DNA from 3 places in the Micrococcoides hystricis genome. Region 1 is predicted to be linked to each of the others. Evidence: riboswitches for the same ligand, from Rfam matches in the RefSeq annotation. Region 1 holds a riboswitch; each other region holds the start of a gene.
The links. Region 1 has a riboswitch for S-adenosylmethionine ahead of ACFFFR_RS07145 (OsmC family protein). Riboswitches for the same ligand answer to the same signal wherever they lie in the genome.
Positions count from the first base shown of each region.

Region 2: linked by a shared signal. The riboswitch ahead of ACFFFR_RS06820 (O-acetylhomoserine aminocarboxypropyltransferase/cysteine synthase family protein) and the one ahead of ACFFFR_RS07145 (OsmC family protein) in region 1 are both predicted to bind S-adenosylmethionine.
Region 3: linked by a shared signal. The riboswitch ahead of ACFFFR_RS10200 (hypothetical protein) and the one ahead of ACFFFR_RS07145 (OsmC family protein) in region 1 are both predicted to bind S-adenosylmethionine.

Region 1 covers NZ_JBHLUB010000029.1:44,985-49,080, reverse strand. The annotation lists gene ACFFFR_RS07155 (O-acetylhomoserine aminocarboxypropyltransferase/cysteine synthase family protein) at 1-1,293, shown strand, start outside; gene ACFFFR_RS07150 (CoA-binding protein) at 1,294-1,803, shown strand; SAM riboswitch class I at 1,881-1,974, shown strand; gene ACFFFR_RS07145 (OsmC family protein) at 1,983-2,591, shown strand; gene ACFFFR_RS07140 (sodium:solute symporter family protein) at 2,588-4,096, shown strand, end outside.
Region 2 covers NZ_JBHLUB010000028.1:112,998-117,093, forward strand. The annotation lists gene ACFFFR_RS06810 (HNH endonuclease signature motif containing protein) at 1-1,114, shown strand, start outside; gene ACFFFR_RS06815 (VOC family protein) at 1,220-1,864, opposite strand; SAM riboswitch class IV at 1,988-2,121, shown strand; gene ACFFFR_RS06820 (O-acetylhomoserine aminocarboxypropyltransferase/cysteine synthase family protein) at 2,251-3,567, shown strand; gene metX (homoserine O-acetyltransferase MetX) at 3,621-4,096, shown strand, end outside.
Region 3 covers NZ_JBHLUB010000031.1:225,686-229,781, reverse strand. The annotation lists gene ACFFFR_RS10205 (GmrSD restriction endonuclease domain-containing protein) at 3-1,106, opposite strand; gene ACFFFR_RS10200 (hypothetical protein) at 1,537-1,941, opposite strand; SAM riboswitch class IV at 2,105-2,224, opposite strand; gene ACFFFR_RS10195 (hypothetical protein) at 2,270-2,626, opposite strand; gene ACFFFR_RS10190 (hypothetical protein) at 2,862-3,332, shown strand; gene ACFFFR_RS10185 (hypothetical protein) at 3,553-3,942, shown strand.

The DNA of each region.
Region 1 (4,096 bases):
GACCAGATCCACGGCTCCCGTGCCGTGCCGGTCTACAACACCACCTCATTCGTGTTCAAGGACACTGATGATGCGGCGAACCTCTTTGCTTTGCAAAAGTACGGTTCGATCTACTCCCGCATTGGTAACCCAACGGTCGCTGCTTTTGAAGAACGCATCGCCTCGTTGGAGGGAGGTATCGGTGCAGTAGCCACGGCTTCCGGCATGGCTGCAGAGTTCATCACTTTCGCCGCACTGGCCCAAGCCGGGGACCACATCGTTGCTTCCGCATCCCTGTACGGTGGCACCATCACCCAACTGGACGTGACGCTGCGTCGCTTCGGTGTTGAAACAACCTTTGTAAACTCCCAAGATCCAGCTGACTTCAAGGCAGCGCTGACGCCAAAGACTAAGGCGATTTACACCGAGATCGTTGCTAACCCTGCCGGTCGGATCGCTGATCTTGAAGGCCTGTCCGCGGTGGCCAAGGAAGCTGGCATCCCATTGGTGGTGGATTCTACGCTGACGCCTCCGGCATTGATCCGCCCGTTCGAACACGGAGTGGACATCATCATTCATTCGGCGACCAAGTTTATCGGCGGCCACGGCACCACTTTGGGTGGCGTGGTTGTTGAATCCGGTCAGTTCGATTGGGGCAACGGGAACTTCCCATCCATGACCGGGCCTGTTGCTTCCTACGGCGGACTGTCGTGGTGGGGCAACTTCGGCGAATACGGTTTCCTGACGAAGCTTCGCTCTGAACAGCTGCGTGACATCGGAGCCTCGCTCTCCCCACAATCCGCCCAACAACTGATCATTGGTGTCGAAACGCTGCCGCAGCGCATGGAGAACCACGTGGTCAACGCTCAGGCTGTCGCCGAATGGTTGGAGAACGACGATCGCATTGCTTACGTGAATTACGCTGGTCTGCCTTCCCACCCAGACTACGCACGCGGCAAGGAACTGTTGCCTGATGGCATTGGTTCGGTATTTTCCTTTGGATTGGCAGCAGCTGATGGTTTGGACTCACGCGCATTGGGTGCAGCCTTCATTGAAAACCTGCAGCTAGCCTCACACCTCGCCAATATCGGTGACGTCCGCACCCTGATCCTGCACCCAGGTTCAACTACCCACCAGCAACTCACAGATGAACAGCTCGTCGACTGCGGAATCTCCCCCGACTTGGTGCGCATCTCCGTTGGATTGGAAGATTTGGACGACATTATCTGGGACCTAGATCAGGCCTTGACTGCGGCATACGAGCAAGTCCGCGCGACCACGGAACAGGTCACTGTATCGGCAGGGGTGCAATAAATGAGTTCTGAAACTACATCACAGCGTACGTGGACAGGCCCGACCGCACGGGAGCGACTGAATATTCTGCGCAGCACCAAGTCCATCGCGATTGTGGGTGCCTCCGACAAGCCGGCACGCGCTAGCTATTTTGTGGCCACCTACCTGCTGTCCTCCACTGACTACACCATCTACTTTGTAAACCCGCTCCTTGCTGAAAAGGGTGCAAAAATCTTGGGTCACAAGGTCTACGCATCGCTGGCAGATCTGCCGGAGGTTCCAGACATGGTGAACATTTTCCGTCGCGCGGAGGATACCCCGGCCATTGTGGAAGAAGCTCACAAGGTTGGCGCCAAAACCGTTTGGTTGCAGCTCGGGATCTGGAGTGAAGAAGCCGCCAAACTGGCTGAATCCTACGGATTGAAAGTCGTCATGGACCGCTGCGTAAAGATTGAGCACGCTCGCTTCCACGGCGGACTGAACCTCGCCGGCTTCAACACGGGGGTCATTTCCTCCAAACGCCAGCCATAACAAAATCATCGCCTTGTTGCTGGGGTGAACTCCGGTTAAGGATTCACCCCAGCACTCAAAACAACTGAATACGTAATTGCCCATCTAGAGCGGCCGAGAGATCTGGCTCGCTGACGCCGCAGCAACCACCCGAGACTTCGGGGGAGGTGCTCCCGCCAGGACCGATGGAAGGAACCACTGTGTCATTGACGCGCTCTCAAGTGGCCACCACCGTGAAAAAGCTTCGTGTTGCCACTTCCTCAACCCACCCACTCGCCTCAACCTCGACGATTCGTGGGCACCAAATCAGCCTCGATCAACCCGCAGTCGCTGGCGGATCAGACAGCGGCCCATCCCCCATGGAGGCTGTTCTAGCGAGTGTTTTGGGTTGCACCCAAGTCATTGTCAGCAGAACTGCTCAAGACCTGGGCATCACCGTTGGCTCGCAGCACGCCTACGCCTTGGCGCTCCAAGACGATAGGGGCCAACGCGGTGTCACCGGAGTTCAAACATACTTTGATCAGGTAGCACTGCAGATCGCCGTTTCTGTAGAAGCCGGCACCTATCCTGAATCTGCGCTCAAGGACTTTGCACAAGAAGTTCACCGGCGTTGCCCCGGCCTGAATCTCCTCGCCGATGCCAACGTCAAGCTTGATGTCGTGTGGGACTTCGCAAGTTCAGCAGATGCATCGGTTACCGAATACAGGCTCCACGAACGACTTGATTTAGAGGCCCGGGTTGAAGGACCGACAGCATCGCAGCTGCCTCACACGAGCATCAGCTTCGCGGCCGAGGAGGTTTCAGCATGACCAGCGTTGGACTATGGACCATCGGCCTTGCCGTCATTTACACCTTGGCATTAGTTGTTGGCAACCGCATCATTAATAACCCGACACGAAACGCGAATAAGGTCGGCTCGTTCTTTGTCGGTGGACGGACCTTCAAACCCTGGGTGATCGCTGCCGCAATCACCGGGTTGTTCTCCGGCTCCAGCTACATTGCCATCTTGGAGTTGTCGTATCGAACCGGGGTTTCCGCCGTGTGGTACGGAGTCGCCGAGACGGTACAAGTCCTACTGATTGCCATTTTCTTAGTGAAACCCATGCGGCAACGAGCGCTAATCACCGTTACAGGCATGATTGGGGAACGTTTCGGACGAGTCGCCCAAATCTCTTCCGGGGCAATCACCGCGATCACCTTCCCCATGTATTCGGTGGCAACAACCATCGCCTTCGCCTCCGCCTTGCATGCCTTTACCGGTCTCGACCTAGGTGTATCCGTTGCGGTGACGGCGTTGCTGCTTCTGGTTTTCCTCACCTCCGGAGGGATGCGGTCGCTGGCCTTCAACCAAATCGCCAATGTCATCATGTTCGCACTCATGACGATTGTCGGCATTTGGGCGATCGCCGTTGCTGCCAGCAACAACCCGTTAGCCGAGCTGCTTCAGGAACAAGCTGAACTCTTGACTCTGGGCAACGCTGGGACTCAGCTGATCATCGCGTGGTTCGCGACTTTCATCATCAATGTTCCGCTGGCCCAGGCCGCATTCCAACTAACAATGTCTGCCCGTTCCGCTGAGGACGGTCAGAAGGGACTCTACCAAGCTGCTGCCGTAGGCATCCCCCTCATCCTTCTAGGCGTAGTCATCGGAACACTGGCCGCCGTCCTCTCCCCTGCCGAGGGACTGCCTCTGGTCAATATTGCTCACTTTATGCAAGAGACCCTGCCGCCATGGGCTGTGGGAGTGTTCTTCGTTGGGGTCTGGGCTGCAGCGCTTGGTTGGGCAGGTCCTTGCCAGTTCTCGGGCGCCTCATCCCTAGGACGTGATGTGATCGGTGCTCTCAAAAAGGGTGCCTCTGAAGCCGACTTGGTGCGCTACACCCGGTACTCACTGATTGGCTTGACCGCGTTGATGGTCCTCTTCGGACTGGCACGCATGGAGCAGTCTGCATGGTGGAATATTCTGGCCTGGACGCTACGCAATGGCGCTACCTTTGCGCCCGTTCTTGCCGTCTTCTTCTGGCCACTTGCAACGCGCACCGCGGCAGTAGCTGCGGTCCTGACTGGCTTTAGCGCCGGTCTAGGCTGGTACGCTGCGGCCGGATTCTCCGCCACCGAGTTCTTCTTAGGGATCCATCCGGTATGGATTGGGATGAGCGCGAACTTGCTGGCTTTGGTCACTGTGACTCTTGTCCAAGCTCCGTGGCAATTGTCGACTAATGCAGGCCGAACTCGTGTTGGACGATTTTTCGCAAGCCTATCCGTTGTTCTACTGGCGGTTGCCATCTTCGCTGCCGAACAACTCCACGCCATT
Region 2 (4,096 bases), on a different contig from region 1:
CAACCCAACCGCTCGGCATGCCACCGCGTTGAAGCGCCGCTACCTGCGCATCGGACCAGCGAGGGATGGGATGAGTAAGCTCGAGGCACTCATCAGCTCCGACGACGCTGACCAACTCGTGCAACGGCTACGGCATCGAGCAAAAACCGCCAGTCGGCAACAGGGCGAAACCCGGACGATCCGCCAACTCGAAGTCGATCTTCTCCTCGAAGCTGTCCAGAATACCGCTGAGCAGAACACCCCGAGCGCAGGCCATGACGAGCCCCCAACGCATAAGGACACAGCCGATTCAGTCATTCGCGTTGCTGAAGTGCAGTCTCCGCAGCCGTTACTGCCCGGCCTCGACACCGGCCCCCAAAGTCCCACCTTGAAGCCGCAAAACAGCAATGTTTGCAGCTGCCAGCAAGCCGGGGGACACGACCGTCCTCAATCCGGACGCAACGTGATGGTCTACCTAAACTACTCTTTCGAAGCGTGGATCCTCTCCGGCGGAACGATCGCCGACGGCCAGCTTGAATTCATGAAGAGCTACGATCCGCACCTATGGGAACAAGCCCAACGCAACCGCCAATACCACCTGAGAGCGCCTGCTTCTCGGAGCGGTTCGCACCCACCGGGCGTCAACGAATCCGGAGCCCGCGCAACCAACATCGGCACCGGCCAACAGCTCAGCCCCGAACTCAGCGCCGCCCTGTTACCGCAGGCAGCCATGATGCAGGCAATCATCACCCACCCGGCTACCGGTTACCCCATCGGCTTGGGCAAACGTGCCCGCCACCCGAATAGACGCGTCAAAGACTTATTGCTCTACCGTGACCGACATTGTCGGTTCCCCGGCTGCCACGTTCCCGGCACCGACTGCGAGGTCGACCACGTCCACGATTGGGTGCTGAGTAACACCTCAGAACTTTACGGCCTGGCATTGCTCTGCAAACAGCATCACGGCGGCAAAACGGCGCGTTGGTGGCAGGTCGAACCCAAACCAGAGTTAGGCGACGGGGTTCTAGAATTCACCTTCAACACCGGCAAGAAAATTCTCACCCATCCGCAGCAGCCACTAGACCCACGGGCGTGGGCAGACATCAGACAACAACTGGAGACCCCGCCCTTCTAAGGCCGCCGTACACACCACTTAAAGATGGAAGCCGCGAACCACCGTCCTTGGTCGTTCGCGGCTTCCGCGCAGCAACCGCCTATATCAGCGTTTCTGCAGGATCGTTTAGAGGGTGATCTCACCCAGCGGGGTATTGAAGGTCACGGACATCAGACCCGGGTGACCGGATGGGTTGACGTACTCCACCTCGAGGTCTTCAACCTTCTCATCGTCATGCAGGCCCAGCCACTCGCGGACGCGCGGACGGGAGCCGGCAATGACAATCTTGCGGATCTCGGCCTGTGGCTCGGAAGCGCGAGACGGGTGGAGTTCTTCCATCCCATCGTCCCACTGCAGCATGTACGGCACCTGCGGGTCGGCGATGAGGCCGCGGATACCGATCTGACGCCAAGTGAGTTCCTGACCATCGGGGAATTTTCGGTTACCCGGAACGGCATTGCGCTCCAAGCGTTCTTCAAAGGGGGCTAGATCGTCCACAGCGACGGCCCATCCCAGCCAGCCGCCACCCATTTCTGAGCGGGCGCGCACGGCCTGACCAAATGGAGCTTCCAGAGCTGCCGGGTGCTCAAGCACCTCGACGACTTCGAGGTACTGCGTCTTCGCCATCGGGAAAATGGCGTTACGGGTACCAAAGCGGGGGTGAATACCGCCCTTGACTCGGTCGATCCCCAGTGCTTCCGAAATTCGGGCAACCGTAGCATCGAGACCGTCAGGGCCACAAGCGTACGAAACGTGATCCAAGCGCATCATGTTCCTATGGTGTCACTCATCACACCGCGTTTCAGCTTAGGTAAGCCTAACATTACGTTTTTAGCGTCTCTCACCCGCGCCAACTTGCACAAGGGGAGTGCTCTATCTGAGAATGGAAACCAAGGTCATGAGTACCAGCGTCAAACCCCGGTTTGCTGGTCGGCAACCCTCACGCTCGCGGTGGGGTGCCCCGGGTGAAGACCTGGCAGATTCAATACACAGTGCTACACCGTTGTCAGAACCTGCAAGCGCGGGCCTTATAGATGGGGCCCTTTGGAATGCGCTATTGAGAACGCTAACCATACCGAGTTCAGGTGCGGGCCACCGGGATTTCTCCCACAGGTCCACACACTGGGGCGGTGCTTTCCGAAAGGGAGAAAATACACATGTCCGAACAGAAGTTTGAGACCCTCCAGATTCACGCTGGCATGGCCCCGGACCCAACCTACGGTGCCCGGACCCTGCCGATCTACCAGTCCAACGCTTTTGTCTTCCCTTCGGCCGATGTCGCCGCCAACCGCTTCGCGCTCTCCGAATTGGGGCAGATTTACACCCGCATCACCAACCCCACCAACGATGCGGTGGAGAACAAGATCGCCGCGCTTGAAGGCGGTGTTGGTGCGTTGCTGCTGGCTTCCGGCCAGTCCGCCACCACCCTGGCCATCCTGAACGTGGCCGGTGCCGGCGACCATATCGTTGCCGCCGCCTCCCTGTACGGTGGCACCCAAAACCTGTTCAAGCACACCCTGAAGAAGATCGGTATCGAAACCACCTTCATTCAGGACCCGGACAACTTGGATGAGTGGCGCTCAGCCATCCAGGACAACACCAAGGCTTTCTTCGGTGAATTCGTCGCCAACCCACGTTCGGATGTCTTGGACATCTCCGGGGTTGCCGGGGTAGCCCACGACTACGGTGTGCCGTTGATCGTGGACAACACGTTGACCACCCCCTACTTGGGCCGGCCCATCGAGCACGGTGCCGACATCGTCACCCACTCGGCCACCAAGTTCCTGGGCGGACACGCCACCGCAATGGGCGGTGTGATCGTCGACTCCGGTAACTTCGACTACGCCCAGTATCCGGAGCGTTTCCCCGGCTTCAATGAGCCCGATGAGTCCTACAACGGTCTGGTCTACGCCCGCGACCTCGGCGTTGGATCCGCCTTCGGAGCCAACCTGTCCTACATCTTGAAGGCACGGGTCCAGCTGCTGCGTGACTTGGGCCCGTCCATCTCCCCGCACAACGCTTTCGAAATCAACCTGGGTCTGGAAACGCTGTCCCTGCGGATGGAACGCCACGTGGAGAACGCCGCCAAGGTTGCGGCCTGGTTGGATGAGCGCGAAGACGCGAACAACATCGCCTTCGCCGGCCTGCCATCCTCGCCGTGGTACGAACGCGGTAAGCAACTGCTACCAAAGGGCGTCGGCTCCATCATTTCCTTCGAGCTCGATGGCGGCCGTGAAGCCGGTATCCGCTTCGTGGATGCGTTGAAGCTGCACTCCAATGTGGCCAATGTTGGGGATGTCCGTTCGCTGGTCATTCACCCGGCTTCCACCACGCACTCTCAGCTCACTGATCCCGAACAGCTCGCCGCCGGGGTCAACCCGTCGCTGGTGCGCCTGTCGGTCGGGCTAGAACACATTGATGACATCATTGCTGACTTGGAGCTGGGCTTCGCCGCTGCGGCGGACGGCGCCTAACCCCATCCACACGGCAGCTGAGAACGCCGAGGGAAGAAAGCTAAGGCCACCCCATGACTCTGTCGGTTGAAGATACCCGGATGATCTACCAAGACGGTCCGCAAAAGAAGGCCCGGATCGGTACCTTTGACTTCGAAACCGGTGCCCGTCTGAAGAACGTAGAAATTGCGTTCGAGACGTGGGGCACCTTGAACGAAGCCGGTACCAACGCCGTGCTGATTGTCCATGCCCTCACCGGGGACACCCACGTCACCGCGTCTCCTGAGAACCCGGCACCGGGTTGGTGGGAACAGCTCGTCGGCCCGGGCAAGCCCATCGACACTAACCACTGGTTTGTCGTCGCGCCGAACATCCTAGGCGGCTGCTACGGCTCCACCGGCCCGGCATCGCTGGATGAATACGGGCTGCCGTACGGCTCCCGATTCCCGTTCGTGACGATCCGGGATTCGGTGCGTGCGGAGGCCGCCATGGCGGATCTGCTGGGGATCAAATCGTTCAAGGCTGTCATTGGGGGCTCACTCGGGGGCGC
Region 3 (4,096 bases), on a different contig from region 1:
CCTTACCTCTCGCAGGCGACACCGTCCTTGTCTCGGTCCCGATACCAATAGTATTCAACATCTCGGCCTTGAACATAGGGGCCATACCCGGCGGCGTTGGCTTCTTTGCAGGTGCCGAAGCGTGGGTCGGTGCCATCCTGTTGTGGTGTGCCCACGAGTGGCTGTGGTTTCGGAGCAGGTTGAACCGCTTTAGGTTTGGGTTGTGGCTTCTTAGTCGCTGGTGTTGGTTTCGGTGTTGATCTTGGCGCACTCTTCGAAACGGGTGCGTCGGTGTCTCTCGGGATGGCAGCGCTAGTTGGAAGCTTCTCATTCGGGCAGCTGGAGAGGACCCGCACCATGGCATCTTGCTCAGCCGCAGTGACCCACAGGCCATACTTCTGCTTCACGGCGACCTGACGGGCCACGTAAGGGCACCGGTACGCTTTATTTGGAGGCAGCCAGGATGCAGCATCTGAGTCACCTTTTTGCTGGTTCAGACGACCATCGACAGCGAGCAGATTCAGGAAGTCGTTTCCGAACTGGGTTCGTTTATCTTGGCTCCACTGTTGAGCGCCCTTTTGCCATGCGTCTGACAGGGCCACAACGTGATCGATGTGGATCTCTTGGCTGCTCGAAGGTCCACGTTGGAATGAGCGCTGTGTTCCGGCAAAAGGCTCAAGGAAAGATCCCGACATGACCACGCACCCCTGAGTGCCGGCTTTGATGACGACATTCTGGAGATCTCGGCGCAAGATGTCATTGCGCTGATCGCAACCGTTGCGGTCGATGTCAGCCCACCGCTGACCAAAGTTTGCTCGGTCGTATCCTGTTTTGGGAGCTCGTCCCTTCACCGTGAGTTGATGTGCGGCACTCAAGGCCGTACCCGCCTTGGCCTTAGCTTTTGCCGGCTTCTCGCTCGACTTGGCTTTCCGGGTGCTCTTAGTCTTGGGCTTCTCAACTGCCGCGCTCGACTCCGTTGCCGTTGGCGAAGGTTTCGCGGTCTTACTTGCTGTCGGGCTCGGTTCCTGCGTGCTAGAAGACGGTGTCGGTGCGGCAGGGGTTTCGATTTGGTCAGGGTCAGCGCCGTGGGCGTATTCGAGTGCTGCTTCGCGGTTTTCTTCCGACACAGCATCTAACGTCGCTGGAAGCATGATTACCGCCATTGCAAGACCGATACTGGCAACGACTTTGGCAGCACGGACCCGCCGCTGGCCGGGAATACTCTTGGCAAATGCCAGCCACAACGCAAGTGCGCAAAGGGCAATCCCCGTTAGGCTTGCCGTTCCCGGAACGAGTGCAAGAACCAACCCAATGATCCCGAGTATCAAGGCAGTCCGCGGCGAGTCTTGATTTCGCTTGAGCGGGGATTGGTTGTGGGCGCGCTTCATGAGATCCTTCACGGCTATAAACGGGTGAACAATGCTCCCATCACTGTAGTCGCCGGCACCGACATTCCTGATGAGGACCTGAGCGACCGTGGCCAACATCACCGTAGATACACATAGGTGGTGACGCCGGTAAACACTGACGCCACCACCTATGTGGGGTTCTATTAAGTTAGTTTTGTTCGTCGCGGGTGATGTTCTCATCTCGCAGATACTCGCCAGCACCGAGTGAGATGGACTGCCCGGTCGCCAGATTGGTAATCACGGGTGCCGCCTGGTGCTTCCACTTGGCCAGCTCCTCCGGATCGGTTGGCTCTGGGATTTCTCCGGCACCATCCGCGATTGCGATGTTGATCATTCGCGCCCCGTTCATAAGCACACCGCCTAGACTCTCCGCAAGTCGGATCGGGTCCCCCACTTGGATGAACTCTTCCAATGGCAAGTGGTACCAGATTCGTGGTTGCGCTGTTTCATTCAGGTAGGCAACCCTGCCAAGCTGGCCGTCGACTTCGGTGACGATGCCGTCACGCCAGATCCACCCGCGCTGCATGGCAAACTTCGCTTTGATCCAGTGCATGGTGTGGCCGCTCCCATAATTTTCGCAACCGATGAGGTTGTGCGCCCTGTTGAAGACGCAAGGGCCATCTTGAGGTGGAAAAGGACGCGCAGCTTTGGGATTGCTCGAGTGTGTTGCAGACATGACAAAACTCCTTGTCTAAAGGAGGTCGGCACCTAGTGCCTGACCCGGCTTGACCGCAACCGGTATTGGTTGGGCCCAGGTCTTCTTTGGAAGGCACCGTGTCGGGTGACGCGGTTGCCGACTAGCCTCGTCCAAAGTCGTTCAGCTAGTTCTCTTGACCTTGCGACCAAAGCTACCCCAAGTTTGCCGATCCGGCAACAGACGCCTAGCCCGCAGCCTGCATGAGCTCAGTGCCAGCCCCCGTATGGATGCTCAGTTCATCGGCGAGTTCCCACGCACTGCGTGCGGGATCGTGGCCGAGTTTGTCGGCCGCTGCGGCTATCGTTGCCCGGGAATAGATCGCCTCAAGGATGATGGCGTGGGGCTCCGCAGCCGCGGATGTTTTGGTCAAGGAGCGGTCCACAACCTGCATGGCCAGCTCACCGAGACTTACGTTTCCTTCGGAGACCTTGCGCAAACACTTCTTTGCTGAGTCATTGGTCTTGGCGACGGGGTCATCCGGGTCTGTGAAGTCCTCTTCGAAGGTGACGGTCAGGCCCTCGATCGAGGCTCTTGCACTCACGGCTCCCGCACACAGCCCAACTACAATGGTCGGCCAAGCGCGTCATGGTTTCCGGACCATCTTTGATCGGCGGCTTCCCAGAATCTGAGCACGCGGTCATACCCAAGAATGCGATGGTAGCGAAGACAGACAGAATCGTCTTCATGCCTGACCCTAGCAACGTAACTTGGCATAGCCTTGCCTGATGAGACAGCCTGCCGCGGTCAAAGGTCTGGTAGAAGATAGGAGCAGAATCATGGCCCATCTCAAGGTCCTCGTCTTCGGTGAGAACGTCGAAGAGCAGCTTGCCCCATTCGGCATCGACAACGATGCTACAGGGGTTGGCGAGTACGAATGGGATTGGTGGGAAATCGGCGGCAGATTCGCCGGCGGTTTCACGTTGCGTCCAGATGCTGATCCGCAAGATCACGAAACGCCCAAGCCACAGATGCTTCGAAGAATATTCGACAAGCGCGCGGGGTTGAAACGAACCTCCACGAGAACCACCAATCGAGCCCGGAAGCGCGCGATCACGATTAACCGTGACACGACCGCGGAGATCTACGCTGTAGTGCAGCACGGGCAATGGCATTCGTTGGACCGGCCGGACGGCTGGGCGAGCGACCCTGAGGATGTCAGTTGGGAGCAATGGGCGCCGCAAGTAAATCGCCTCATTTCCGAGGCTCCGGAAGACGAATGGCTGACCATCGTAGATTGCCACCTGTAGGTTCGGCCAGACGTGTTCGTGCCGCAGTTCGCCGATGTCTTTCTTCCGAAATCGATGCTTGAATTTAGGGGACAAATCTGTGCGAAACCCAATGGCCGTGGAGCCCCTGAATCTCAGGTACTATACGAGCATCGAGAGCTTCCGCTCTCGCGCTAACTAGCGCCGTTCCTTGGCTCAATAGCGCAGTTCCAATCGCACACGTTCTTTCATAGGGGCAGCCTTGATCGCTTCCGTTTCGTTCCGTCGCACACTCGCTGCTGGCTTGGCCATCCTTGCCTTAGCCTCCGGATCCGTCGCTGCAGACGCCGCTCCAGCCGAAGCTGCCACCAAGACGTGCAAGGCAACAATGTCCAACAGCAAGCCGCGTCAATACTCCAATACTTATGTGAGGGTCTCTGGCGTTGCGTCGAAGGCGAAGATCACGACGGTTGCCCACTACAAGACATCCAAGAACCGTAAGACAGCCACCGCCTCGACTAAAGGCACGGCCAGCATCAAGTACTACGTCAGCAGGGCGACCCCGAACCGCAAGGTCCCAGTGACCGTAACTGCGGTGAAGGGCAAGACCAAGTGGACGTGCCGCACCTCCTTTACGCCAAGGAAAAGATAGGCCGTTCCTCTCGTTTCCGCTCCACCCTGTGGGTGGTCCTTGAGATCTCGGCGTTGGACGAGGATAGCCAGAGGCAAAATTGTTGCTTTGGCCCACATTGGCGGCCGACGCACCAAACAAGGGGGTTGGAGAAAGAACTCTTACAAAGAGGCCC